DNA from 2 places in the Alicyclobacillus sp. SO9 genome. Region 2 is predicted to be linked to the other one. Evidence: riboswitches for the same ligand, from Rfam matches in the RefSeq annotation. Region 2 holds a riboswitch; the other holds the start of a gene.
The links. A riboswitch is a leader RNA that binds a small molecule or an ion and turns the genes downstream of it on or off. The one in region 2 is predicted to bind cyclic di-GMP.

Region 1 (14,824 bases), 1.4 Mb from region 2:
TCAGTGTCGATCCAGTGCCCGAGAGTGGATCCAAGGGCTCCTCTTCGAGCGAGGTTTGAAAACCGTTGATGCGTGGTAATCACCACACGGTGACGCAATTGTTCAGCGTGATTTCGTAATACCCGACAGGAACTACGCTCACACTTATGACACATGTCTGACTCATACTCCGACTTGCCGGCCAAGCACCAGGATTCGTCCCAACCTAGATACGACCATGCAACTTTCTCAAACCGATTGAGGAACTTGGCTATTTCCTCAGCATCCTCCTTTCTCTCAACGACGAGGATGCACCCAAACGTAGGCTCTATATTGCACTTAATATCTACATACAGGTTACGAAGTGTAGACTTTCCACTACCTGGCTGTGCTGGCCAAACAATAGGGTCATTCGGATTTTCGAGCCGGTCCCAGAGCTTAATTATCTGCTTAGCAGATTCTTGCGCTCCGTCGGGCACACTTAACCCCCGCTGCTCCATCTCAGAAACGAATGTGTTCAGCACATCGTGTATCGTTTTGTGGGTCTCAATGACTTCAACTTTCGACTTTCCGTAAACGTATTCTGGCATTGAATACGGAACAGATAACGCTTGTTGAACCTTGGACTCATACTGGGCCTGTGCCTTCTTGCGCTCACTCACACTACGCTTTTCTCTATATTTCTTGATATTGATCCAATTATTCTCGGCAGCAAGCTCAGAGAGTGCCAAATTTGTCTGGCAAGCGTGGCAATAAAACCACTCGTTCCCGGCAAAGTATACACCGGACGGATTGTGGTCGTCGTGCATCGGGCAGAGGCACTGATACTGCTCTCCGTCAGTGGTTGTCATGTTGCCAACATGCCCCTCTAGTAGGGCAAGCAATTCCTGATCCACGATGCCAATCGGTGCAACGTATGACTTTCTTGAACTTCCGAAATTCCCCTTTTTCTTGTGTTGCTTCGTCAGTTGCGGGACCCCAAGTTCATCCAGTCGCTGAATCAACTCGTCCTGCCTATAAACGTTTTCCGGATGCCAATACACGACTTCGACCATCTTCGGGTCTGTCTTCTGATGGTAATAGCCTGGCAGTCGCATTAGACGGCTTTCGTTCTTGATCGTCGGGTCGCTTCCAAAGAAGTTGATGAGCCTCTCTTGTATCATTCGAAATTTGGTAATGTCTCCATCTTTGACACGCCAGTAAACATGCAGCCCTCTGCGGGGAAGCGTCACAACGCTCGGTGCAAGACCGAAAGTCTCCAGAAGCTCAAGTTGCCTGTTCATGGGCACGTGGTCAAAATCTATGAAATGGGCCGTGACCTCTGTGATGGAGTCGTCGCAGTGAGCACCGTTATTCACGACTAGAAACACGCCATTACCGCCCAGGTTGGCTGTTACCAGTCCCCCTCTGATGGCACGTTGTAAATCCCCTTCATCTCTAAAAGTCCAATTTTGGCGATAATTCTGTTTGCCATATTTGTGATCGGGACTGTCTGAGAGAGTGCGTATACAGTAGGGCCCTTTATTGCCCTTAATGGTCTGAATAAATTCTTGCACGGAGATGTCCTGTTGCTGTAAATCGATTGTCATATTGCGTTCCCTCCTTTCGCTTGTAGAGAGGATAGCGCATTTGTATTTAATAAGTCCAAGAATAGAAAAGCAGTGCTATCTTGGCGGATTCGAATTCTCGACGTTTGCTTTCTATGACTAGTTTTCCTCCGTCTAAGTGAATGAATCTTATAAGAAGGTAATTCAATCTGTAAAAAATTAGAGCTACCCAGAGGCTTTGTCTATAAAGGCAAGTGTTTATTCAACCACTTCAGTCATGGCAGGATTTGAATACACTGCTTCGTCAACCGACCAGCTATACTACATTCAAGAAACTTTAGTGAGGGATAACCCGTTCATCTTTAATTGTCACTAACCGGTTAGTTCTGGCATGATAGCATCCAATTTGCCAACCTGTTTCATAAAACACGATGTAAAATGATGTTTTTCGAGTTTTTTGCGAATTTTTTGTTACAACCAATGTAGTTGGTTTCATGGAGAAGGCTCCAATACATGAGAACATTAGCTTTACACCGTACCAGTACATAGCGAATTTCATGCTTTTACTACCCAGTCTCTGTCTATGAAAGTCATCTAAATATGCCATATAGAGGCATACGTACTAGGGTGACGATATGTAGCAGAGCTGTCTTCGTAGAAATGGGTGATTCAATCTATGCTCTGGTGTTGTATTTGTGAAGACTGCCAATGTTGCTCGTCTCTCCCTCAGCCTTGCTTATTAGGAAAGTGTCCTAGCAACGCTGGTTGATCAGTGGCTTGTCACCAACCCAAAGACACACAGATACAAAGGTGTGACACGGTGTAACATACTAGAAGTCACAAGGCGTATCTCTTTACACCACTTGTGTAGCCCAAGGCGTACAATTTGCTGTGTTTAGTTTTGTCCTAGTCCAAATGGTACGCTTAACATAGGCACACCCCTTTTGAGTTTTTGGAAGGTTGTTGAACCTAGCTTCTCTACTGTCACTTGCAATGCTCACAGTCTGAAACTGGACTCATACAGATTTATAATCTGTTTGTTGTCAGCATATCGCTTGTTGATACACCCTCCTTATACTGATGGCTCCGATTATAAAAACCATCGTATCTTAAGCGAGGTAAAGTTTCATACATCGGTAGGACCAATGAACTATTTTCGGAAGATGTACGCATCCTCGGGATTCCATACTTCATCTTCGTCGATGCCATACATATAGGGGAGCTTCATAAAATCATCAAACTCAAAATCCCATGTGTCATTTTTCCGAAGTGAAGCTACGACATCTGCAGTATAAAATTCTGAACCACGCTTCCAAAAAGCAGGACGGAATCGATTCTCGTTTGTCATGGGATTGGGGAGCCACGCAGATTTTAGAATCTCTTGAAGGCGTTCGTCACGTGACTGACCGTCTTGAACTATAAGTCCGTTCTTCTCATAGATAACTGTATGTATGTACTCGTACCATTGCTGTACAAGGTCTCGGTGAAATCGAGTTTCTGTAATTGAATCTATAAGAGGGCCCTTCCATTCATCCACGGTATCAGTGGTTCTTAACCATGGTTCACTGGCTTTCCCCATGTCACCGCTTAGTTGCTGCAGCCGCTTTAGCTTTCCTTTAATTAGAGGCTGTGGATTATTTGGATTACAAAGATCCAAAGCTGCTTGCATTGAGAAATACAACTTATTAAGTCTATTGGTATGAAGTGTCGAATCGACTTGGGATAATAGGCTGGAAATTTCAACAGGCATAGTGTCGTGCAATGAAAAGAAGCTAGACCACGATGCTAAAAGAGCTGATAGAGGTTTGTAGGCACCTGTATTTTTGAACCTAATAGCAATACTACCAAGACCTCTAAATGTGTGAGCATAAGCAAATCGAAGAACATGGAACGGGTCTATAACCATCTTAATTTCATTTTTCTTATTTGGGTTTAGAATCGACATGATTCGTTGAGGCCTCTGCCGTGGCCACGTTTGCGTGACGAGTAAGAGACGTTCACCTGAATAGAGTTCGTTCCAAGCATCGTGAATTCGTTCAACTAGCTCAATTGCCTGAAGTGGTAGTTCCTCCCGATGGTAGTCTCCGCACACTTTGTAAAAGTAGGTTTCGTCATTAGGGGATCCTGCTGCGTCATAGAGAAAGAGTGCCCGATACTTATGGTCTAATCGAAGAGCCATTAGTCCAAGTACCTTGGGAAGACGTTGTGTGCTAAGGCGGAATGGGGTTTTTCGAATTCGTCGAACTTGATTTATAGTCAGTCCTGCCCAGTCAGCAACATCTTTCGGTTTCATTAGGCCTCTGCGTCTAACTTCCTCTAACAAACGATTGGTGCTCCGAGATCGAGGTTTTGCAAGATGTGTTAAATCAAAGGTGTCAGGACCGTCACACTCATCATTAGTACAACGATAGTAATAGCTTTTAATTTCAAGTTTCACAGGCTTTCCTTCCAGTGGTATATCGGTAAGAGAGGGATTTCGGTCTCTATCTTTTTGCAGTTTTGCGCCACACTTCGGACAAGAGTCAAGGAAGATGGCTACCGTGAAAGTAATCAACTGACGGGTTTCTGTCACATTTACAAATTTTATAAGTTTCGATAGGCCTATGCTATGTTTGACCCATCGATTGTCAATGTCGAGAAGTGTCTGCTCTGCATAGAATTTGTTACTCTCACTTGATGAATACAGTTTGTCAGTCACTGAGATGTCTCCTTCTGTATTGTATGTTTATTATTGTTTATAGGGTATCTTCGTCCGAAGTTCGATCACTTCCTGCGAAGTTTTTTCACAAACCGGTGACTACATATGAGAGACGACTGACCTACTATGAATAGAGCTAATCTTTAGATTAATCTGATCCTAGTGCCTCTTGCCAGCCATGACTGCAGTAAATGCTTCTCAGGAGAAATTCTGCCGAAAATAATTCATTGGTCAAATAGATGCATGTTGTTATAGCTAGAAGGATTTATTCTAAGCTCGTGGTTACGAAGACAAATGGCGAGGTGATTGATATCTAGTCTATCGAGTTTCAATTATTGGACTATAGACAAATGTTCAAGGAGGAGATTCAAATGTCACAACTTCTTACAGCCTCACAGGTTGAGTCACAATACGCTTGATCCAAGGTACTCAGGCTGGCACGAGCCTAGTGGCATCGACCGAGGTGCAACCGGATAGAGAATTACGGATATCTGAGGTACAAAATTTCCTCGAGTCAGTTTCACCCGACGCTCTGATTGAATTCGTAGGAGGAGGCATCCCTGAGAATTACACCGAGGGCGTTATTTATGACAGGGAAACCATTCAATCAGGCCTCGAATATCTAATTGATGAGCCAAAGCCGTGGTCACTGTTCGTTCTGACGCCAGAACAAAGTGTTGCATTGCCCCTGTTGTAAACGCTCATTATGACCCCGCTGGTGAATTGTTTGTGATTTCTTGCGGGAAGTTCGCAATGGAAGATGAACTTCTCGAACAGGTCAACCATGTACTCCATGAAAATGGATTCGTAGGTAGATTTGAAGAGCTCGTTACCACCTGGTTGATGGAGGATTTCATGACAATGTATCCGTGCATCAAGGAGGCATATCACAAAACGCATTCCCCACCAAAACCGGCGAAGGGTCGAAGAAGAGTATCGTTTCAGGATTCCTTAGCTTTTTATCTGAAAGAGGGTTATAGATTCGAGGACTTTCTAAAAATGGTGCCAGAGTTCAAGTTATGGCCAACTAACCTGAAACAGCTTATGGGTGTGACCGGTGAGCTCGAACAATTTCTGTAGTCGCTAGGTGACATCACCGACAGAACTCCGCACACAAGAAAAATAGGGATATTGCACGGTCGGACGAACAAGCGAAGACTCACGACGCTGCACAATGCAACCAATACGCCTTCAAACGTATAACAGTGTAGCAACACTCCGATAAGTACGTGCAGAAGCGGCAATATGACATTTGCCGACAAGTTCACCCGGCAAGCTGATGCCACTTTGGTGAAGATGTCACAGTAGTAGAGCGGGTTTACAGAGAGCAAACGTGCACTTTCTCGGCACTAATTCTTGCGCTATCCGTTCAAGTTTCTCTAGTGTAGCATTCGTAAGGAAATAATAAGCTACGAAGGAGGCTGGTTTGATGAACAAAGACACAAGGTGGGACAACCGTTGGTTAGGACTTTCGGAGGAAGACGCCATGTTGGCGACACGAGGGACGCTAACCTTGGACAGTGGTGATTCTAGCACATGGGTTAATCTGTCTCTCGATTCAAAACGTAGCACCTTGAGCAAAATTCCTTTAGTTAGTGATGTGGGGGTCGTGATTTACTCATGCGACTCAGATTCGGTCTGGATGGATCCAGAGTTCTTTGCGCCCTACCTAAAGGTATCATCGATGTGCCGCATCTTGTTGGAGGATGAATTCAAGGTTGACTCTGAAATGGAGAAGTTATGGTTGAGGAACACACGAGCTTTGGCCAGCTCCAGCGTCAGCCTTGAAGATTTCTTTGGGTTGTGGCTGTTCGACGAAGTAAAAACTTTGTGTAATACCTGTCCCGAAATATCGTTTTTCATGATGGATTATGTTGGGGATGAAGATGCAATGCGTGCTCGAGCGGTCCTTACGGGTTCCCGGGAGAAAGCCCTCGAAAAATGGAATCAGGAATTGAAGGCACACCTGATTTGGACCATGCGGGAATTTATCACGGATGCGTTGGCTCGGTATGTATACAAATACGGGTCCAAGCTGAGTATCACAGTGCAGGCTCCTGACGGCGGTAGGCAGCTTAAATGGGAACTGAGATTAGGGGATGCTACAATCGTGCTTCCGCCTGTGTCAGCGCAGGACCTGTATGATAAGGTCCTGGCGGGAGAGGACGTGAAACAGAAGATGATCGGAGTCCTTACAGAGGTTATGCGGAAGCAAGGGTGGTAGCAAGCCAGCGTGATGAAGTAACTTCGGGACTGCAGTGGCAGCCCCAGTACATATCGATGAGGATAAAGACTGACAGGGTGCGTGAATCATGTTGTCGAGACTTTGGGGTGTGAGAGTTCATCTGGAAGGCTTGTTGCAGATATGGCCCCTCATCATTACCTGGGGCCGATTAAATTGTTGGTTTTTAACTATTGCGTCTCGATCAACAGCTTCTGGCGGCTGCTCCATCCAATGAAGCACCGTTTACGTACTCCCGAATTTTCATTAAGAACATGTCTATTTTGTGTTGAACCACCAACTTGTCCGAACATGGTGGAGTTGTCGAGGTGGTCACTAGGTGGTCAAACAGAGGTGGTGATCTCTTAAGCCCCCTAACTAAGTTGGACAGTCTCCCATAGTCAACCTTAAAGAAGTAAATATACCCACTCTGATAGACTTTGTGGTGAGATGGGATTTATACCAGTAGCAGAAAACTTAAACGGATCGTGTAGGAAGTTTGGTGGATATTATATTTTTTATATTGCAATGCCCAGAAGTATTCAGAGTTATCCCCTGATTCCATTGAGTGGTACACTGACTGCTTGTCGATAGACGAAACATAGAGCCACAGAGGCACGATAAAGTTTGACTGTAATTCTCAAATGTATCGATTGAATGTCCCAGCAACTAAATGAATAGACGGAGCTTGCCAGTGAACCAAAACAAGACGGTTCCTGGCTTAGTTCGTGTGCGTCAGAAACTGTACAAAATAGTTAAGTGAGTTGGATGCTATTGGATGTATGCGGGATGAATCCCGCAGTTTGAACAGATGAGTTATCCAGCAGTGAATCCCGTTCCTATCCGATAAGTCAACCTTAATGTATGATTGGTGGGGACTAAAATAATGTGTTGAAACAGTAGAGAAGGAGACAAATAGAATGAAGCTTGTCGGCAATACGATCTACGAAGCGATAGAATTTATGGTTGAGATTTCGTCGACACGGTGGATGATGGATATACGACCTCCTCGTCTTATTGAGACTGACGCTCTTCGTAAGAAGGGGGAAGAGTTTACCCAAAAAGTTCTTTCGCATCTCTTCAGCCCGTCGCTGGAGATGTATAACGAATTGAAACGTTTGTACTGGGATTATGCACAATTTCATTCAGAAAAGGAATTTCGGAGTGCTGCTAAGAAATACGCTTTACGATGGGCTTTGAAACAATCCTCAGCAACAGATAGTGATACTTTGACTACTGATGGGACCTGCGCAGGCGTCATCGAGATCATGGAGCTTATGATGTACCAAAATCCAATTGAACATGAGCCTAATGTACGTGTCGGACAACAAGCTTGGAGTCTGAATGTGAATTCTTTCGGCACTCTGACAGATGAGCAAAAATTGGCACTTTCAAGGCAGTGTATAGAATTTGAGAGTGCACTAGAATACATTCCGGAACGTGGAATTTCGTCATTATTATACCATAGAGTATCTGAACCTCTAGTATCCCCAAATTTCTACCTGGGGCTTATTGGTCCCTCTAAGTCTTTCACTGATTTGGTGGACGATCATGCTCTGTTCAGGCAGAAGGCTTATGGAAGAGATAGCTTTAACATGAAATTTTCATCATTTCCGTCACATATTGAAACTATTACAGCAAAGCTAAGCACATATTCTTCTGATAGGGGTGCGGGTACTTCAAAGAGGACTCTACTTGTGGCAAATATTTCTTATGAAGCGAAACGGGGCGATGATGTTTATATTGCATACGGTGACAAACACTTCGTAACATCTTCTCTCTTAATCGGGGGAAGCATTGCTGACTATCATTTTCAATCGTACATAGTTCAGCAGATTTATAAAAATTTACTGTGACAGTAGATACGATTAGCCGTTGTCAGTTGAACTGATTCTGTTTCGTAACATGGGGTGGGTCTACAGTATTTGCGAGTCTTTCAGTGTACTTTTTATATAAGTTGATATAAAACAACAAAAGCAACCAGACTCTGATGGAGCCTGGCTGCTTTTGCGCCTCCTATCCATCCTGTACTCTCTATGACTCATACTTATTCATGTTCAGAATATGTATGCTGTATTTTCTTAGTACAAGTCGCTTTCCGTGTGGCTTGAGATGATTCACGACGTATGCCGCTGCCCGCAAGGTCGTATGATGACGTGTGCCTCTGGCTTCGATTCCAATCTTATAGGCGATCTCAACAGATTGCGCTGACCAGGAATCGTCGAGGTGTGTCTTGCGCTTCCTTGTCTTTTTTGCTTTTTCTTCCGGGACAAAATTGTCCAGCAACGTGCGTTCCATCGGCTGGATGCGCAAGTAATAATGGTAGGGGTCAGTGATTGGGATAAGTGTCAAAGGATCTACAAAGGTTGTGAATTTCTTGCTACCCCAATGAATACCGAGTAGCAGTTTGACTGCTTTCTTCAAGGGGAAGAATTCTACAACGACATCTTCCATCGGTACATCCGGATGGTCAGTGACGTAGGAGTGCAGGTTTTTGACCATGCTGTTTGGAATCAAGGAATCGATATACAGCGTGACATGATATCCCTTTGAGCCACTTCCTACTACATGGGGGGTCAACTTATGGCGTTTAAGAACTCGCACAATGGCTCTAGTGGTTTTCTTTGCTCGTGCTTCTGCGTCAGACGGTCCTTCGCCTTGTTGCGAAACCGCATCCACGTCGAAAACAATCACCTTTGTTCGCCACTTTCCCCTGGCCTTGATACCCACCGTATGGACACCAAGGAAATGTTCCTTCAGACGGTCAATGTTCAGTGGATTAGAAAACCATGGCCAACCGGTGGATTCTTCTGTTACGGTGAGCCATTCAGCCTTGAGTGGCAGGTGTTCCATCACAGTCCATTCGGTTCGGTTTGGGGCATATAGAGATAGCGTCTTCTCGACTACACCCTTGAGTAGATTCGTTGGACCAAAAAGCCGAGCATAGATCTCAGATAGTTTCTCAGGGCGTTGTGTCCATGGACTAATGGTCTGGTCTGGAAACATTTCCTTTTCGGCACTTATGGCCGACTCGGGTTTACGGACAGGCTTCATTTTTTGCTGGGGCAAGAGTAATTCCGCATGCGATCGAAGATGCGCTCCGGTTACACGGTTGAAGGTACGTTGGCAGATGGCACAATAGAAAGTTTTGTCTTTGAGTTTAGGCAAGAAGTTTGTTTCGAAGTCCTTTTGTGTGGGTAGCTCCTGATAAGTGGTCAATAGCATCGCCTCCTTTGTGCTAATGAAGGCATCATAGGGAAGGTCAGTGCGATAGCGCAAGTATTAGGGACTGGGACAGATAAAAGACGGTCTTTTTATATTTATGTCTTTTTCCACTTTGGAATGGAGCCGTAAATTCTGTACTACAATGGCTGTTCTCTTAGTCACGTCAAGGTATTGCAAGCAAATATGTGTTCGGTGATGTGAGTGGGAGAAATCTTGTAAGAAGGAGTGGGGAACATAATCTGCACTTACTCTATATTATAGGTGGCTTAGATGAGGCGTGGTCCTACTTCCTGATATTGAGGATGCATTAAAACCCATATGAGAGTCAAGGCTGCACGCAACTACCGGGCCATTCTGTCACCCAAGATAAAGTTGGTGCCCAATTGCTTGCTATCTCCTCTTAAAGGCGGAGAAGCTTTAGCACAAAGGGTTGATTTCACGCTAGCTACAAGACTTCGTTATAGGGTAGGTCGTCTCGCAGACTTTGCAGTTCATAAATGTACTCAGCACTATCGGACAAGACGAATAGGAGGGCTTAAAACTTTTGCACCACAGGTTCCTCCAAGGCCCTTCAGCCACGAGAAATGGCATCCTCCGTATCCTGTTCTACAGAGGCAAGGCACAACTCAGGAAGTATCCTAGCAAATATGAGGTGGAGGATTTTCATGGAAAATGAGCGAATTATGGCCTTGAATACTGGTATGAGCACTCAGCATGATAGCCTATCGTACCTCCGTGCAATTCCACATCTTAGAAGAGAGGGAGAGCTAATGGAAGATGTTATTTCAACCGCAGAACTGCAACTAGTCGAGCGTACGGCGAATTTTATGCAATTCGTACTCAGCATGCACGATTTTTCAGAAGCAGATCAAGAACCAAACGTCCATGAGAAAGGAAGTGTAGGTAGACAAGGAGAGAACTTCGCTCGTGCAGTGGAGATGGAATTGAAACAGTGCCCAACCTCCTTGACGCATCTTCAGTCCTTCATTGAACAAGTTCGTACGACATACTTACGCCTGTTTACTAACACAGAATTTCGAAAGGCCGCCAAGGTGCATGTCCATGTATGGATTATACTCGAGGGAAGACGAGGGGATCTGGAGGAGCAGCTCCAAGCGGCACTCGAGTATTCTATAGAGCGATTGCTTAGTGACCTGATGTCACCAGTTGGCGTTGAAGGTGGCACCCCGTCGTTTGAAGATGCTCCGATAGATGATGATAAGTTATTAGACTTCTATAGGAGATTGCCTGGTTTCGTTGGAATCTCTGATCACCTGGATACGGAAACAGACGTCAGTATCTCGAATCTACTATCCAGGCCGCTTATATCGCCAAATTGGTATCAACGTCAAGATGTCAGTAGCTATGATGATTTTGTGGACGAATTCATGGCATCTGACCTCTATGAAAGAATATCCGATAGAAACCTGGCCTTGTCGAGGACTCACTGGATTTCCATGAAGGAAGGCTTTGTTCAAACCATCGGAATTATGGAGTATCAAAGTAATTCCGCATTCACTCCGTTTAGGTGCCTTGTAGCTGACATCACCTATAGAGGAGCAGAAGGGCATGACTTCTATATATCATTAAAAAGCCCAATCTTTTCTGAGGCTAAAATGTTGGTAGGATCACCTGATGATCCAGTCGTTGAGTTGATTACCTATAAAGTGTTTCTGGCATATGCACAGGCTTTACAGAACGAAACAGGGGACTCGGTGGACATTGAAACGTTCGTCTCGGAGATTGAAAAGGAGCAGGACGAAGAGGAGGATTGAAACGAAGAAAAAGATTGGTAGCTGACGGCTTGGAGTGTCCCCATATTTTTCCTGATATACTGGATTTAACTATACAGAACAAATGCATGCCCCGATGAACTATTAGAAATAGAAGCTTACCATAACAACAAAAGCAACCAGACTCTGATGAGACCTGGCTGCTTTTGTGGCTCCTATCCATTCTGGCCGCCATATTTATCATTCTATTGATGTTCCGAATATTTATACTATATTCTTTCAGTACAAGTCTCATATGGAAATGTAATCAACGCACCACAAGCAATATTTCAGTCTCCATCTAGGCTTATCATCCGTATGCCATTGAAAATGAAATGACCTCTGATTCATCTTTCTCTCTGCTTCCGAGTATAGAGCCTGTGATCCGCAATTTGTAGGGAAACTTCCCAGTCTGTCTTATTGGGTTGCCACAGTTCACATCCGACGCTAACAGTAAATCGTTTGTTCTTAAACCAATCGGTGGCATATGAAGCTGCATGATCAGCTTCAATCTGGCCACTTTGCAGAACAAACATAAATTCGTCTCCTCCACCACGTCCATATAACCCTTTTGAACCAATATTTTGGATTAAGGTCTCTGCTACTTCAATCAATACAGAATCTCCAGTTGCATGCCCATAAGCATCATTTATCCCCTTAAAATCGTTGATATCTAATATACCGATAATAAAGTTTTCATCAATTCTTCTTGATAGTTTCCTGATTTCACTTATAAAACCTCTACGATTGTAAATCTGCGTGAGTTCGTCATGACGACTTTCATGTTCTGCAATACGCCTTAGCACAAGCATTTCTCCAATGAGAGAGACATGTGTCGCAAGAAGTGACATCAGTTCATCATTCGTCTCATCTGGCACCGTTTTTCTTCCAACAACAATGGCTCCGACGCATTTGCTTTGTATGATAAGTTTCCAGGCTCCGATATACCGTATTCCTTGTTCTGTCCATAATTTTTGCCAAACAGGAGAGATCTCGTTTACAGACAACCACCGATCAGGAATAACATAAGATTTTCCGGTGATCCACGACTTATTCAGCATCTTTGTTAGTTCTGCTGCGGAGTGATCAAGCCCCCACGGTTCATAGACTTTATCCTTTGCATCAGCATTCTGTAAAACAAATTGTCTCCGGTAAATAAACATTCCCGCATCCAAGCCAAATGTATTCTTTAACACGTTTGATACTTTTGAAAAGAGTGTACTGCCACGGTCGGCCGTAGCCCAGTCTCTCGATTCTTTGATGAGTTGTTTTAGATTATTCAACCCTCTATCCCCCAAATTAAAAGACACATCCCCCCATCCGAATGTGCCGTCATATTTATCTCTTGTAACGGCAGCTCGGCCGGCATAGCAAGCGCTGTAGCCCCGTGGCTTTGTGTCCCGCCCTTTCGGAACGGTTTACCTTTTCCTCGACAACGTAACCGAGTCATTCTATTACGCTTCAATACTATTCCAAAACTGAGCCCAAACCATTTCATATCGTTCTCGGAATACCTCTTCGCTGTAACGTTGCATTTCCCAAAACCAACCGTCCATCATGCAAAGCAATTGGGACGAAAGAGCATCACAATCCGCTTTCTTTAATTCCCCTCTTTCCATTCCTACCTTAAAGAGATTGCAGAGCAGTTTGTGTTCCTGTTCAACGACTTTCTTTAATTCTTCTTTTAGATTGATCTCAAAGAAGTCAGGAGGGAATAGCAACAAACGAATAAAAACTTTGAGTTGTGTGTAGTCTCTTAACTGAAACGCAATCACTTGATCAAGAAACTGCTTCAACTGATACTGAACTGATTCCCCAGTTATTTCAATATTTTCTGTTGCTAAATTCAGATGTTTCGTTAAGATGTCATTGTAAATATGTAGCAGAATATCTTCTTTACTTTCATAAAATGCATACAACGACGGAGCCTTGACCCCTACTTCGTTAGCAATTGCTTTCATAGTCATACCTTTGTATCCATTTTCTGCATAGAGCTTAGTTGCCGCCTGAATGACTTTATCTCTGGTGCTCATAAAAGTCTCCCATTTTCATCCTTACTAATATTCGTTAGGTTAAATGCATGATATCAGTCTTTTTAGATTTTTACAATCTTGTGGAAGAGGAAAGTATGCTTTCACTGAGATACACTAATACTTTATTCCTGAACTAAATATTCAAAATGATCCCGATGATACCCTTTCCGCTCTTTAACCCTCGTGAGGAATATAGATGCTACCGAAAACATTGACGAAGCCCTCAGTTTTGCCATAGAAAGAGGCTTCGTTCCTTCTGAAACACTCGTTTGGTCAACTCCAGCGTTGATATGTGTTTTGTTGTTCCGTCCGAATGCCACAGATATTCTCCATCATAGGCCAGGCCGCACAGCTTTTCGCATGAAGGGAAAGCTCTGAACGGGTGTTAGAGTCATTGCGCACATCGCCTCACCATCAGTTGAAATATCGACCTCCACTGAAGACTGTATGTCGTTCCACGAAAGCGACAGGATTTCCCACAGGCTCCTTCGCATAGGAGCAGCGTTCGCCCCAGGGGTATGTTTGAGTATAGGGGACATCGCTACTAGTTGACCATAATGGAGATATAGCAGATCCGCTGGAACCGAATACACCCTGCTGGAACATACATCCTGATATCGCTCCGCTTGACGGGAACATCATTATCCAAAAGACCTCAAAATAAATTGTTGTGGTGCAGTCGTTAGAACAGGCAAGTAAAGCTTGAATCTTCGGATTTTACTTTGACATATGGTTAGCGAACGCTTACCATATGGTCATGAAGAAATCACACGCTGACAGTAAAGAGAATGAAATTGTTAACGCAGCAATCCGATTGTTCTCCCGTAGAGGCATCGAGGGGACGAGTGTTCGAGAAATTGGACGGGAAGCTGGTGTTACGGATGCTGCTATATACAAACATTTTGAGTCGAAGGATAACGTGGCTCTTTCTGTGTTTTCCAGATATTCTGATCGATACTCAAGGTTAGTCGATTATTATCGCCAATTGGAAAGCCCTTTTGAAGATCGACTGAATCAAATGATTGTAGATATATTGGAACAACATGATAGAGATCGCTTTGGTCTGCTCTTACTGGGGCAAAGACATGAGATATTTGCTCGTTTGGGAACCACGCATCGTTTTCCAATTATTGCTATGACTGACTTTATTCAGTTAGGCATAGAGGAAGACGTAATTCCTAAGCAATCGGCACGCTTAACAGCGGCGCTGGTCATAGGAGCGTTCACACGCTTAGCCGTGTTTAGTGATATGGGAGGACTTCCTTCGACTCTCATTGACATGAAAAGTGAGATCCAAGAACGGATACGAGGATTGGTCGGTTTAAGCTAAATAACTTTGCGTCTTTTAG
Region 2 (14,824 bases):
CCTACATCGTGCATGTTGGCTTGTGGATGCTTCTGGTTTCGGCTTTAGGCGTCGCCTTTTCGATAGTTGCAAGTTATTACTCGGCTAAAGTGTCCAGCGGATTCGGTATGGTGCTACGGAATGATGTTTTTACACATGTTGAATCTTTCTCAAGACAAGGATTTGACACCATTGGTACGGCATCCCTCATCACACGCACCACAGATGACATTACGAGGTTGCAGCAAGTGCTGACAATGATACTAAGAATGATGATTATGGCGCCTATGATGAGCATTGGCGGTATCCTCATGGCTGTTATGAAAAATGGGCGACTGTCCCTGATTTTACTTGCGGTCATCCCCATCCTCGGTGTATCTATTTGGCTGATAACCCGTTCCGGCCTTCCGTTGTTCAGGCTGTTGCAGAAACGGATGGACGGACTGAATCTAGTGGTTCGGGAAGGCTTGACCGGCATCAGGGTTATCCGGGCTTTTAACCGGGAGGCGAGAGAGGAGGAGCGGTTCGACGAAGCCAATGAGAACTTGGCTGATACAGCGGTTCGCGTAAATCGCATTATGTCTCTGCTGATGCCTGTCATGATGGTATTGATGAACTTCTCAACGATTGCGATTGTCTGGTTTGGGAGCCGTCTGATTAATGTGCAGCAACTGCAGGTTGGCGATTTAATGGCCTTTATTCAATATGCAATGCAGATTATGTTCTCTTTAATTATGGTCTCCATGATGTTTGTCATGATCCCCAGAGGGGCGGTTTCGGCGGTCCGGATCAACGAGGTGTTGCATACGGATATTGATATTGCCGATCCCGTCAATCCCCTCCCACTTTCCCCCGACAGCACCGGTGAAGTAGAGTTTCGTAACGTCAGCTTTCAATATCCTGGGGCGGAAGCTGCTGCATTAAAGGACGTGACGTTTCGTGCCGAGTCTGGGAAAGTGACTGCTGTCATCGGCGGAACAGGATGTGGAAAATCTACCCTCGTGAGACTGCTGCCTCGTCTCTTCGATGCAAGCAGCGGACACATCCTTCTAGGCGGGGAGGATATTCGCCAACTGACACAGGTAGAACTGCGATCAAAAATCGGATTCGTTCCCCAACAAGCCTTGCTTTTTACAGGAACCGTAGCCGACAACATTCGCTATGGGAGAGAAACTGCTTCGATGGCAGAAATACAGCACGCGGCACACGTGGCACAGGCTGATGAGTTTATTCAGGAGATGCCGGAGGGATATGATGCCGTGATAACCCAAGGCGGAAGCAACCTGTCCGGCGGACAAAAGCAGCGCCTAAGCATTGCCAGAGCATTGGTTCGTCGACCGGACATCTACATATTCGACGACAGTTTTTCAGCTCTCGATGCAAAAACCGATGCGCTGCTGCGAACAGCCCTGTTTCGCGAAACCGGTGACGCTACGGTCATTATCGTCTCTCAGAGGGTCAGTACGATTTTAAACGCAGATAAGATTGTTGTACTTGACGAAGGCAGAGTTGCAGGCATTGGGAAACACAGCGATTTAATGGAGAGTTGCGGTGTCTATCGCGAGCTTGTGGCATCCCAGTTGGCGCGGGAGGGAACAGCGTGATGACTGGCAAAAAAGGCAGTAATGTTAGCAGCAATCAGAGCAGCAATCAGGCGATGAACCAGTCCGGGTCCGCAAGAATGAGAAATCGGGGCATGGGACCAGGGGGCTTTGGTCCACCTGGCGGAGGCATGCCGGTTCAGAAAGCGAAAAACTTCAGAGGGACACTAAAGCGACTGTTGTCTTATCTCGGACAACACCGGATGGCTTTGAGCGTTGTCTTCATTACATCTATTTTTAGTACTGTGTTTACCATTATCAGTCCGAAACTGCTGGGACAGATAACAACAAAGTTGTATTCGGGTATGATGCTGAAACTGCGAGGAACACCAGGTATGACCCTTGACTTCCCCTACATTTGGCGGATGCTGCTGATTTTGGGTGTACTGTACCTGTTCAGTGCGGTTTTCGGGTATGTCCAACAGTATGTCATGGCGGGCGTAGCCCAACGAATTGTCTATCAAATGCGAAAAGAACTGCAGGCAAAGCTGGCAAGAGTTCCGCTGAAGTTCTTCGACAATCGCAGTCACGGTGAAATCCTAAGCCGCGTTGTCAATGATATGGATAACATCAGCAGCACATTGCAACAAAGTCTAGTCCAGTTGGTCACGTCCATTGTAACGCTGGTGGGTGTCATTGTGATGATGTTGTCCATCAGTTGGATTATGACCCTCATTGTCATTGTCACGCTGCCATTTAGTTTTCTAATTACCGTCAAGATTGCATCCAAATCACAGCGCTACTTTATGGACCAACGAAAGCTCATCGGAGAACTGAATGGACATGTGGAGGAAGTGTACACAGGCCACGATATTGTGAAAGCATTTAATCGTGAAGAAGATTCCATTCGCAAGTTCAAGAGCAAGAACAAGCAGTTGTATGAAGTCGGTTGGAAAGCTCAATTCATTTCCGGAATGATAATGCCGTTCATGTCCTTCATCGGCAACATTGGGTACGTTTTAGTGTGCGTCGTCGGAGGTGTATTGGTGACTCGAGGGTCTATACAAGTTGGGGATATTCAGGCGTTTATTCAATACGCCAGGCAGTTTTCACAACCGATTACCCGGGTTGCCAACATCGCGAACATCATTCAATCTACGATTGCATCTGCTGAACGAGTCTTTGAAGTGTTGGATGAACCAGAAGACAGTGACCAGTTGATTGCCAACGAAGCGGCAAACACAGCTGCCAACGAAGCGGCCGGTGCCGGGCAGATGGTGGAGAACCTTGCTGTTCAAGGGAATGTACAGTTTCACGATGTCTCCTTTAGTTATAATCAAGATGTGCCGTTGCTAAGGAATATCCGTATTAGGGTAAAACCTGGACAATCGGTAGCAATTGTGGGTCCAACCGGGGCGGGGAAAACAACACTGGTTAACCTGCTCATGCGCTTCTACGAAATTGACAGCGGAAGCATAACTGTGGACGGTGTGGATATAGCCGAGTTGCGGAAATCCCAACTGCGCGGTTTCTTTGGTATGGTGCTGCAGGATACGTGGCTCTTTCATGGTACAATCCGTGAAAACATTGCGTACGGACGCATTGATGCAACCGAGGATGAAATTGTTCAGGCTGCCATGGCCGCCCATGCCCATCACTTTATTCTTACGCTTCCTGATGGGTATGAGACGGTCATTAACCAGGAAGCCTCAAACTTGTCTCAAGGTCAGAAACAACTGCTTACCATTGCCCGAGCCTTTCTGGCAGATCCGCCCATCCTCATTCTTGACGAAGCGACAAGCAGTGTGGATACAAGGACAGAAGTCCAAATTCAAAACGCGATGCAAGCGTTGATGAAAGGCAGAACCAATTTCATCATTGCCCATCGTCTCTCTACAATTCGCGACGCGAATCTCATTTTAGTCATGGACAAAGGAGCAATTATCGAACAGGGGACCCATAGTGAACTGTTACAGAAAAACGGTTTCTACGCGGAACTGTACCACAGCCAATTTGGGAATCAGTTCAACGATGTTTCTAGCTACGGTATGTGACGACAGGTCAAATGACAGATCATTGAGACCACTGACAGCAGAAGATATTCTGATTGGCCATCCGGAGACCGTGGTAGAGAGGTGGAGGAGAGTGCGGCATCTTGGCACTCCGTCATTAGATTGGGAGAGAATGATATGGCTCATAAGCACAAGTTGACGTTTCCAGAAAAACTACCTGGGGCTTTGAAACCATTAAAATCATTTCAGTAAATAATATGGTGTTCTCCACAAAAAAAACAAATCTCATCAATCTCTCTGCAACATTCCGCGAGTAATATATGACTCAGGAGAGATGGCAAATGTGGCTGTCGAGGCGGATCGCGAAGGTGGGGCGGCCGCAAATACTTCAGGTGTGGAGGTGGAAACGGTAATGATTGCGACGATTGGTACTGCCGCAATCCTGTTCGGTGTTGTTCTGATGAACTGGAAGTTCCGGTCTATGACAAAGCGACTTGAAGCCAAGCTGAATCGATAAACTGAGTGCACAGTTTGCCATAAATACAGCTACTGAAACGCCGGGAGGCGTTGAGAACACATATGAAACGACCAGCGGTAATTTTGGTATCAGCATAGAGCAACAGAACCAGCCCCCGACCTTACATAGCTAGGGGGCTGTTTTTATAGATTTATGCCACAGCCAATCATGTGAAATGGAATAGTGAGTATTGCAGCAGTGAGTACTGGAATAGCTTACGCTGCCGGTGTCATTCGGTTTGTTTCAATGGACAGGATTATCCGGATCGACAACGGACAGGGTTAGCGGGATCGACAAGTTTCGACGAAGGTTCTGGTTATGGGACAACGTATTCTGACACCCTTTTTGCGATGGTTGAGCTATTCTCTCTGTAAAACCGTGAGGGGAGGATATTTTGTGTCAAATGCGACGCTTTCAAGAGCTTGTGTGGAATACATAGGGCTGCTGAGACAGCATCAATCCGAACAACCGCTGGTTTTACAGCCAAACAGACCTCAATTCCAGAGGCAACGGCGGCGCCTTGGGAAGCTTGCGCTCGAAGTCGGTTGTCGGATAAAATTACAGACAAGCCTAGACTTTGATGTGATTGGTTTGCGTGCTGGATTTAAGGTGCGAGAGGAACCGGTGCAAACACCGCATCGTCCCAAGACTCCGGAAAAGGATGATTCCGTCTAGTTCGTTTTCGTTGCTTTCAGTTACTCGTATAAAACAGACCAAAATCGTGATGGCGTGTTATCAGAGCGATTCTATTTGCTCTGTGTGACTTTTTTGTCTTGTACTACTTTAAAACGCGAAAGGTGAGTATCCTCCAACTGATTAGTTCGTGTCGGAAAGACAGATGAACGACCCCCACTATCATCATTTTAATGTATTCTCTCCTACCCGTTCTTCATAAACTGTTAGTTGAATATCGCTTCATCTAAAACTAGTTTCATTTCATGCGTGCCTTGGGGAGGAACCAAGTTGAAACAAAAAAAGAAGAAATCTGGACGTAAGCTAAATGCATTGCAGAAGACTGTACTTGCGGTGACTGGTGTACTTATTTTTGCTATTGCCCTGTTCGCTGGAGGTTTTGTGGCCTACGTTGAAAGGACTCCTATTCCTGTGTCGAAGTTGGCCAGTCCGTTGGGGCCAACGGTTGTTTACGACAGAAACGGGAATGTTTATATGAAAATCGGTACCAATACTGCAGATTTGACGTATGAGCAGATTCCAAAAAACCTTCAAAACGCCTTGGTTGCTACTGAAGACCATAATTTTTGGTCTGGTTCGAGTATCAATTTAAAGAGTATTTTCCGGTCCGCCTATGTCGATCTCTTGAAAGGCAACAGGAATCAGGGTGGCAGCACCATTGAGGAACAACTTGCTAAAATTGTTTATCTGAACGATGATAAGTCTCTTTCCTATAAGTTTAAAGAGATTGCGATGGGTGTTCAGTTAAATCGGTATTTCACGAAACAACAAATTCTCACTATGTATTTGAATAAGGTTTTTCTCGGGGAAAATTCAGTGGGTGTAAGGCAGGCTGCCCTTCGCTATTTTGGCGTGGATTTAGCCAAACACCCGAATCAGCTTACACTGGATGAAGCGGCTTTGTTGGCGGGGTTGCCTCAGGCTCCATCCGGCTACGATCCGTTGGCGCATCCGAAGGCAGCCCTGAACAGAAGAAATCAAGTACTTCAAAACATGGTGAAATACGGCTACGTTTCGCAAGCGCAGGCATCTGCAGCTGAAGAGAAGCCGTTGGGTGTACATTTTCACGGGACGCCGTCCTGGAATACGCACCCACTGTTTACGAATATCCTTTTCGACGATGCAAAAAAGATTGGAATTTCACAGGCGCAACTGATGCAAGGTGGTCTAAAAATCTACACCACAATTGATCCGCAAGTACAAAGTGCGGTTTATCAGGTGTTTTGGAACAACAAGTATGACAAGGACTTCCCGGGGCCTGTAGAAGGAGCAGGAGTTTTTGTTGATCCCAAGAGCGGAGGGGTACTTGGCGCTGCACCATCGCGCAAGGTCGGATTTGCACCTTTGGGGACTAATCGCATTTATAGTAACAGTTCACCGGGATCGTCTATTAAACCCGTTATGGAGTATGCGCCAGCGATTGAATCTGGAAAGTGGACTCCCAGCTCAATTCTCGATAATCGGCCCCACGATTTTGGTGGAGGCTACACACCGCAAAACTGGGAAGGGGTGAACGGGCCGGCGAAAGTCACACTCAAATATGCGCTGCAGTGGTCTCAGAACGTCGCATCAGTGTGGCTGTTACAGCAAATCGGGCTTCAAACTGGAACCAGTTTTGCAATCAAGGACGGGATCGAATTAACAAAAAAAGACAAACAACACTTAGGTGTGGCGATTGGCGGGATGGAGTACGGCGTGAATCCCATGGAAATGGCTCAAGCATACATTCCATTTGACAACAACGGAGTTCAAATGAAAGCTCATTTGATTACCAGCATCAAAAATCAGGACAATCAGACGATGTACGCCTTTCAGCCGGTCTCAAAGCAAATTATGTCATCTCATACAGCTGGCGTTATGACAAGTCTGATGCAGACTGTGGTCAATAACGGAACGGGGACTTCGGCTCGCGTGTCCGGTTGGGGTGTTGCCGGAAAAACGGGAACAGTTCAGTATGACTCGGGGTTGATAAATAATCACCCGAACTGGATTCGGGATGCGTGGTTTGATGGATATACACCGAATCTCGTAGGCTCTGTGCATATCGGATACGATGTGTCGTCACCATCCCATCACATGACCATGTCCCCGCTGGATCCTTCGGCTAACGCGGCAAAGATCTTTGCTGATGTGGTTCGGCTCGCGGAACAAGGAAAAACGCCGCAGGCATTTCATTATACGAACAACGCTCAGACGAATGAGGCAGGTTCTACAGGCACGCAGGTGAATAATCAGACGAACAATCAGACCAGCAATCAGACGAGTAACCAGACGAGTAATCAGACGCAAAACACAGTCGATAATTCGTCAAATACAACCTCCGGCAATCAGGGCAACCAGGGCAACAGCACAGATAACTCATCGGGTGCAGGCGCAGGAAATTCGGTCAACAACGGCAACGCCTCAGGGACTCCACAGAACCCGACGGGATCGGGAGTGTCGAATACGACCCCTGGGAGCAACGCCACTAACAACACTACCTCGGGCAGCAATACGGGAGGAAGCAGTACGGGGAGCAATAGTACGTCCGGCAGTAATGCGGGAGGGACCAGTACAGAAAGCACCAGTACGTCCGGCGGTAACCTAGGTTGAGAATGACGGCTTTGGGGGGCGAATTGTGAGACATGACAGTGTGCCTACTGTGGTGCGACACAGTGAGGCTGTCCCGAAGTAAAGGAAATAGAGTGGAGAAGTGAGTAGTGAGTGGGGTGCAGGTGAGTAGCGCGGGCCCGGCGCTGGTAATGGAGTGGAGGATAAGCGTTTGAGAAACGCTTATCTTCAACATTTGGGGGTTGAAGGAGCGAATAGAGATCCGAGAGGAGCTTATCGGCGGTCCAGGGGTGCGAAAGAGGGGTGTTGGAGCCGGATAAGCATTCGAGAAGAGATTAATCTGGCGAATTTCGGTGCAAATGGTGAAATAGCGATCCGGGAGGAGCCTATCGGCGGCTGGGCTGAGGCTGAGGCTGAGGCTGGACTGCGGCTGGAGCGGCGAGTGCGGGGGTGCAGGTGAGTGGCGCGGGCCCGGCGCTGGTAATGGAGTGGAGGATAAGCGTTTGAGAAACGCTTATCTTCAACATTTGGGGGTTGAAGGAGCGAATAGCGATCCGAGAAGAGCTTATCGACGGTCCAGGGGTGCGGAAGAGGGGTGTTGGGGCCGGATAAGCATTCGAGAAGAGCTTAATTTGGCGAATTTCGGTGCAAATGGTGAAATAGCGATCCGGGAGGAGCTTATCGGCGGCTGGACTGCGGCTGGAGCGGCGAGTGCGGGGGTGCAGGTGAGTGGCGCGGGCGTAGGTGAGTGGCGCGGGCCCGGCGCTGGTAATGGAGTGGAGGATAAGCGTTTGAGAAACGCTTATCTTCAACATTTGGGGGTTGAAGGAGCGAATAGCGATCCGAGAAGAGCTTATCGACGGTCCAGGGGTGCGGAAGAGGGGTGTTGGGGCCGGATAAGCATTCGAGAAGAGCTTAATTTGGCGAATTTCGGTGCAAATGGTGAAATAGCGATCCGGGAGGAGCTTATCTGCGGCTGGGCAGAGGCTGGGCTGCGCCCGGAGCGGCGAGTGCGGGGGTGCAGGTGAGTAGCGCGGGCCCGGCGCTGGTAATGGAGTGGAGGATAAGCGTTTGAGAAACGCTTATCTTCAACATTTGGGGGTTGAAGGAGGGAATAGCGATCCGAGAAGAGCTTATCGGCGGTCCGTGGGTGCGGAAGAGGGGTGTTGGGGCCGGATAAGCATTCGAGAGGAGCTTAATTCGGCGAATTTCGGTGCAAATGGTGAAATAGCGATCCGAGAAGAGCTTATCGGCGGTCCAGGGGTGCGAAAGAGGGGTGTTGGAGCCGGATAAGCATTCGAGAAGAGCTTAATTTGGCGAATTTCGGTGCAAATGGTGAAATAGCGATCCGAGAGGAGCTTATCGGCGGCTGGGCTGAGGTTGGGCTGCGGCTGGGCAGAGGCTGGGCAGAGGCTGGGCTGCGCCCCGAGCGCCCCGAGCGGCCGGGCAGCGCCGAACGGCCCCGGGCAACCGGATCGGCCCGGGCGTCCAAAGCACTCTGGCACTCTAGTACTGCCAGTTGACAGTGACATCGCTTTCCGTGCTTGTCGGGGTGGTATAGGTATGGTTCGATCCGTTTTCCCACACGACACTTCCGCCGGCCTGCAAGTCGAAGAACTTAAATTGAAGATTTGTGTTGGCGGGAACACTGGCCATGGAGAACCAAGTTGGATTGTTGGGATCGAGCAAGGGTCCCCACGCTGAGGTGGTGGTGTTCGTTCCAAGGCCTGTATTTGTACTCCAGTTGCCAAGCTCGGGCGTGTTTCCGCTGAGGTAAATGTTGTCGCCATAGCTGGTTGGGTAAGCGTTGGTGACTTTAAAGTTTACGGGTACCTGTTTGCCGCTGAGTACACTGAAGACAATGCCGTTTGATGTCCCGGAACTGGTAACTACAGATATGTTCTGGTTGCCTGGCGTGACGCTGGGCACTTTTACCTGGATGGACGTATTGCTCCAAGACACTACTTGGGCAGGAGTGCTGCCGAAGTTGACGGTGCCTTGAGTCGAGCCAAACCCATCGCCGGCGATTGTGATGGTGTTGCCTGCTTGGCCGTTGACGGGATCGACATTGCCAACTTCAGGTTTGGAAGGTGCAGACGTGTATGACCATACGGCAGCTTGGTTCGGCCCGAGGGTGAAGGCATTGGCAGGGTTGTTGCCGCTTGAACCACTGTTGACGGTCAGACTTTGGCCGCCCATCAGTCCGCCGAGAACGTCCTGGTACGTACCGCTTGGCAGGGCTGTATCCAGTCCGGTGATATTGTAGGAGGTTGTGGTGCTCTTGTTGACGGCTGTCAGAACAACGGAATTATAAAACTTTCGTTCGTAAACGTAGACATCGTTATTCATCCACCTTTGCGTACTTGTGCCAAAGCGCAAAGCTGGATTCTGTTTGCGCAGGTTGGACAAATCCTGCGTGATTTTGTAGGGAGTCGTGGTCTCGCTCCAACTGTTCATCATGGGGCGGTTGTACGGGTCTCCACCGCCGTTGGTGTCATTGTGGAGGTATTGTTCGTCTCCATAGTAGATGTCCGGAATTCCTTGCGCGTTTAACTCAAAGACGAGCGCGTCGTTGAAGAGGTTTTTGTTGTTGTTCACACTGAGAAAGCGCGGTTCGTCGTGGCTGTCGAAGAAATTGACTAATTGGTTTGGATACGTGAATTCCGTTGCATCCTGGTTGATGGCGTCATTTAGTTGGCTCATGTTGGCGTTGTTGGCAAAGACGCTGCGAATCGCATTATTCAAGTTGAAGTTCAATAGGGAAATTCCAGTCGTGTTTGCAAATTTCACTTCTTCCGGCCACAAGGTCGCACTGGAGTCGTCGGCCCATTCGCCAAAAATAAATGTGTTGTGATTGGTGTATACGTGGTTGGCGAAGGTTTTCAGCCAGCCTGCAGGCATGTGTTTGACTGCATCCAAACGAATGCCGTCTACGCCATGACTCATCCACGTGTCAATCGCTGACTTGAGGTACTGGTCGACATTAGGATTCCCTTGAGACAAATCGGCCAAGTCAAACAGGTTCTTGTACTCTACGTCGTAAAGGTTGTTGTAATTCGAAATACTTCCGTTGTGATGAAAATATCCATTGGGGTCATTTTGGTAATCAGCGAGTTTTGTTCCGTTATCGTAGAGTGCGCCATATGCACCGGTATCGTTGGGATTCGTATGGTTGGGTGCGTAATCGATAATGACCTTGATGCCGTACGAATGTGCTGTCTTAACAAGGTTGTCGAAGGCACTCCAGTCTCCGAAATGGGGCTCTGGTACCATAAAATCCATACCCCAGTAGCCGTGGTATCCTGCTTCATCCACGCCGTTGTAGACAGCCGGTACATTAATGTTTTGATACGGGGGTGAAATCCATATGGCGCCTACGCCCATGTTCGCGAGGTAAGGAATTTTGTCTGCAATACCTTGCCAGTCTCCTCCCCAATAGAGCTTCCAGTTGCTGTGATTGGCACTGAACAGATTGGGGCTCGATGATGGATTATCATTGCTTGTATTCCCGTCATAGAAGCGATCGGTGACAACTTGGTAAATCACTTTGCCTGTGTAGTCTGATGCATACGCAGGCGTTACGGAAAGTGAGACAGCAACCACTGAGAAGAGCAGTGAACTTCCCAAAAGCTTGCCGAGTTTTCCTTTCATTTTCATTTCATTTCTGACCCCTTCCAGATCAAAAATACCCCCTAAATTGACTGGAACTGACCAGTCAGTTACGGGGTTGTTGTGCAAAGTCTCCACAATGCATGGCCCTTAAGTTGTTGTATTCTGTACATTCCTACGCTGCCGGATTTGGATTTTCGTGACCTAAATTCCTCCGGCCAAACTTGACTCCCGCCCCAAACAGGGCACTGGCCAGGAGCACCGATGCAACACCCACTGTCGTCCACTTGAACCAGGCCTGCTTGTAGATTGGGATGTGTACAGCTACGGATGACTGCTTGCTGTTTGGCGGTGTCACCAGCGTTCCGTTTTTGGCGTAGAGAGCTACCTGTCCGCCTTTGGTCTGAACGAGATCGAGTAATTGAGGAGTCTTTTTCCACGGCACCATGTAGTAAAACAAGGTTACGTGCGGACTGGAAGTCAGGTAATTGTCAGCGTGATTGATGATGTTTTGCTGTGACAGTACGCCTTTCTTCTCCGGGAACGCCACGCTGTTTGACCAGGTACGACTGTACGATCCGATGGATCCGTTTTTATTGACGGCTACCTTGAAACCGTTGGCCGGAAACGGGATGCCGTTGGCAACTCTGGTAAAACTCACAGTAAATTGGGCACCTTTTAAAACATTTGGATGCAAAGGGTCCAATTTTACGAGTTTGGAATGAGACGGATCCAGTTGTTGAATCAGTTTCCGGGCAATGGCCACAGCCTGTTTGTTCGTGGTTTTTCCTTTGGCAGAGGCCGCAGTAGCGATGGAAGAGAACCGCTCAACTGTTCCGGACATAGACACAAGTGCAGTGGAACCGTTTGCATATAAAATGTTCCATTCCGGCAGCTTTTGTTGATTGGAGATCTTTGTGGCTTTCTCAACAGATCCAGGGTGAAATGCGTTGGAAACTATGTTTTCCGCTTGTTGTTTAGAAATTTGAGATGCAGCCTGAGATGTGCAAACGCTTGCATTAACTGCCGCAAAAAAACCGAGGATGGAGAACAGAGCCCAAAACTTCGCCTTTAACCGCAATATGTTCACCTCTTTTCATTTTAAGTTCAAAGTAAAGTTGAAAAATGAAGTTGAAAAATTGAATGCAAGAAGTCGATGGATTGTCTTGTGAGACGTTCAGTCGATGACGCAGAAGTTTAAGACAAACATTTGACTCTTGTAACATCACTACCATAAAACAAGTCGTTTGTAAATAGGTCTGCGTTTGAAGAGGTTTGTGCTCAAACGGTGAAAACTGAACGGATCCCCTTTTAAAATAGGTCTTGATAAATGATTTTAGTTGACAAAATTCGATAAATCATGCAGGATAATAGAGATAAAATTTCAGAAAAACGGCATACCAATGGAAACATTGGGGCGCAAAGCTACGGGGCTAAGGGACTTTTGTACTATGCCGGCCGAGTTGCCTGAGTATATTTACTCTAAAGATGCGCCTGTGTTTGAGGCGCTATTTTTTATATCCAAATCCTTGGGAGATGAATACAGGGCAACTGCTGATAGACTACGTCGTACATAGCACTCATACGAATTTAATGCTCAGCTTCCCAGCGTAGTCATTATCGTGACAAGACAATTCATTCTACTCGCAGCACGAGGGAGGCATATAGAAATGGGCGGAAATTCGGCCTTATCGTCGGTAGTGACGGAGATTTTAAACAGCACATTGGACGCAGTGACCACAGTCATTTCATCACCAGTCAATCTTGGAGCTCCAGAATTACTGAAAAATGCTATTCACCAACCGGAAATGGGCGTCTTAATTGGCATTGCAGGTGACTACCCAAGCCGGCTCATCATTGAAGCGAAACGGGATGTCTACTCCACACTGGCCGCTTCGATGTACGGAATGGCTCTAGAGGGAGAGATGCTGGAGTCATTCGTAGGAGAAATAGGAAACATGGTTGGCGGAAACATGTGTACCAACATGTCAGAACGAGGAATGCTGCTGGAGGTAACGCCGCCTACGGTTTTGGTCGGGCAAACCAAATTGAGCGGGTTTCATACAGCCTTGTCAGTGGCGGGAACGGTAGAGAGTGTGGGTGACATGAGAATTAGCCTGCTCATTACAGAAGGTTGACGAGTTGGTATCTATATACAAACGCCTGCTTCGCATTGTGCGAGTCAACCAGCGGCGACAATGATAGATGGGGTAACAGAATAATTTTGTTCAGGGGGTAATGGGTGATGGCCAATGTATTAATTGTAGACGATGCAGCCTTTATGCGGATGATGATGAAAAACATGTTGGAGAAAAATGGATTCACCGTTGTGGGTGAAGCAGCCAACGGAAATGAAGCGCTTGAGCAGTTCAAGGCACTTAATCCGGACATTGTCACATTGGATATAACTATGCCGGAAAAGGACGGCCTGACGGCGCTCAAGGAAATTCGACAACTGGATCCGAATTCCAAGATTATTATGGCATCTGCCATGGGTCAGCAAAACATGGTGATTGAAGCGGTTCAAGCGGGCGCAGTTGACTTCGTCGTGAAGCCCTTCGAAGAATCCAGAGTTGTCGAAGCCTTGAAGAAGGTTGTGGGCTAAACATGAGCAGTGAATATCTTTCCATGTTCATTGATGAAACCAGGGAAAACTTGCAGTCGTGGTCCGACGGCATCCTGGAGATGGAACAATCACAGGACGATGCGCAAGTACCAACTATCTTCCGGGCGGCTCATACCATCAAAGGTATGGCTATGACCATGGGATTTCAGCGCATGGGGGAGATTACACATCGGGCAGAGAACCTCCTTGACGGCATTCGACAAGGGAGTGTCGAGCTTTCTACGGATGTTGTGAATGTGTTGCTGCAGTCACTCGATGTCCTTGAACAACTGCTTGACGGGATTGAAGAAACACAAGTTGAACCAGAGACAGATGTCCGGGAATTGGTGCAGGCGGTTGAGCGGCTCGCCAATGGACAAACACAGGCTCCGAAGGAAGTCTCTGCAACAGCGGAACGTCAAGTGCAGGAGATATCAGTGGACACATCTGGTACCGCGTCCGCGCAGCTTCAGGACTCAATTGAGTCCATTGCACGGAAGGCCATCGAAAAAGGCTACCAAGTCTATGACATCACCATTGGGTTTGCAACAGAGTGTATCATGCCAATGGCAAGATGGGCTCAGGTGTTGCAAGGCCTCAATCAAGATGAGCTGTTGTCCACCAATCCTGATGCTGCAGTACTTGAAACAGGAGAACATACAGGAGATATTTCGTTTGTTCTGGCAACCAAGGATGATATTGAAGCCATTGGTAAGCGTGTTTCATCAGTAACTGAAGTGGAGATTCGGGTTTTACAACAGTGGACTGGACAAGCTGGTCTGACAAGTGATCAAGGCAGCCTGTTACCCCAGGAAAAACTCTCTAATGAAGACCACATCCTGACTGCTGTGGAGGCAGCGTTGTCCCAGCAAAAAAACGTGTATGAAGCAGGGGTTCGGTTGTACCCGGATACAGCCATGAAGAGCGCTCGTTTGTACATGTTGTTCGAAGCTGTCGGCGGACAGGATAGACTCCTATACACTTCTCCTTCGATGGCCGACATTGACAATGAAAAACTAGACACTGATGTGTTGTTCATTATGTGGTCGGACAAGACGGAAGAAGCCGTTCGTGCCATGCTTGAATCTGTTTCCAGTGTTGCAGAAGTTGCGGTTCGGAACTGGACGGCAGACAGCACTACTGTCGCTGAAGGCACGGCTGACGCGGCCAAGCAGAAAAGTGAAGGGGCTTCTTCGTCAAAATCGAAGCGGAAAGCCTCAAGTACAGTTCGTGTGGATACCGAAAAACTGGACGTATTAATGAACTTATTTTCAGAATTGGTCATTGACAAAACCAGGTTACAAAAGATTGAACAGGA

Region 1: linked by a shared signal. The riboswitch ahead of GI364_RS08210 (GGDEF domain-containing protein) and the one ahead of GI364_RS01760 (chemotaxis protein CheX) in region 2 are both predicted to bind cyclic di-GMP.

What each region holds. Positions count from the first base shown of each region.
Region 1 is NZ_CP066339.1:1,822,426-1,837,249, forward strand. It holds gene GI364_RS08170 (hypothetical protein) at 1-1,568, opposite strand, end outside; gene GI364_RS08175 (transposase family protein) at 2,677-4,224, opposite strand; gene GI364_RS08180 (hypothetical protein) at 4,673-4,921, shown strand; gene GI364_RS08185 (hypothetical protein) at 4,978-5,304, shown strand; gene GI364_RS08190 (hypothetical protein) at 5,654-6,448, shown strand; gene GI364_RS08195 (hypothetical protein) at 7,366-8,301, shown strand; gene GI364_RS08200 (bifunctional DNA primase/polymerase) at 8,480-9,664, opposite strand; gene GI364_RS08205 (hypothetical protein) at 10,441-11,445, shown strand; gene GI364_RS08210 (GGDEF domain-containing protein) at 11,790-12,725, opposite strand; cyclic di-GMP riboswitch class I at 12,792-12,875, opposite strand; gene GI364_RS08215 (TetR/AcrR family transcriptional regulator) at 12,897-13,475, opposite strand; gene GI364_RS08220 (TetR/AcrR family transcriptional regulator) at 14,227-14,805, shown strand.
Region 2 is NZ_CP066339.1:397,661-412,484, forward strand. It holds gene GI364_RS01710 (ABC transporter ATP-binding protein) at 1-1,583, shown strand, start outside; gene GI364_RS01715 (ABC transporter ATP-binding protein) at 1,661-3,574, shown strand; gene GI364_RS01720 (hypothetical protein) at 3,867-4,049, shown strand; gene GI364_RS01725 (hypothetical protein) at 4,446-4,724, shown strand; gene GI364_RS01730 (transglycosylase domain-containing protein) at 5,013-7,334, shown strand; gene GI364_RS01735 (hypothetical protein) at 7,504-7,752, shown strand; gene GI364_RS01740 (hypothetical protein) at 7,796-8,320, shown strand; gene GI364_RS01745 (hypothetical protein) at 8,364-8,585, shown strand; gene GI364_RS01750 (alpha-amylase family glycosyl hydrolase) at 8,799-10,949, opposite strand; gene GI364_RS01755 (YcdB/YcdC domain-containing protein) at 11,077-11,982, opposite strand; cyclic di-GMP riboswitch class I at 12,286-12,372, shown strand; gene GI364_RS01760 (chemotaxis protein CheX) at 12,572-13,039, shown strand; gene GI364_RS01765 (response regulator) at 13,147-13,506, shown strand; gene GI364_RS01770 (chemotaxis protein CheA) at 13,509-14,824, shown strand, end outside.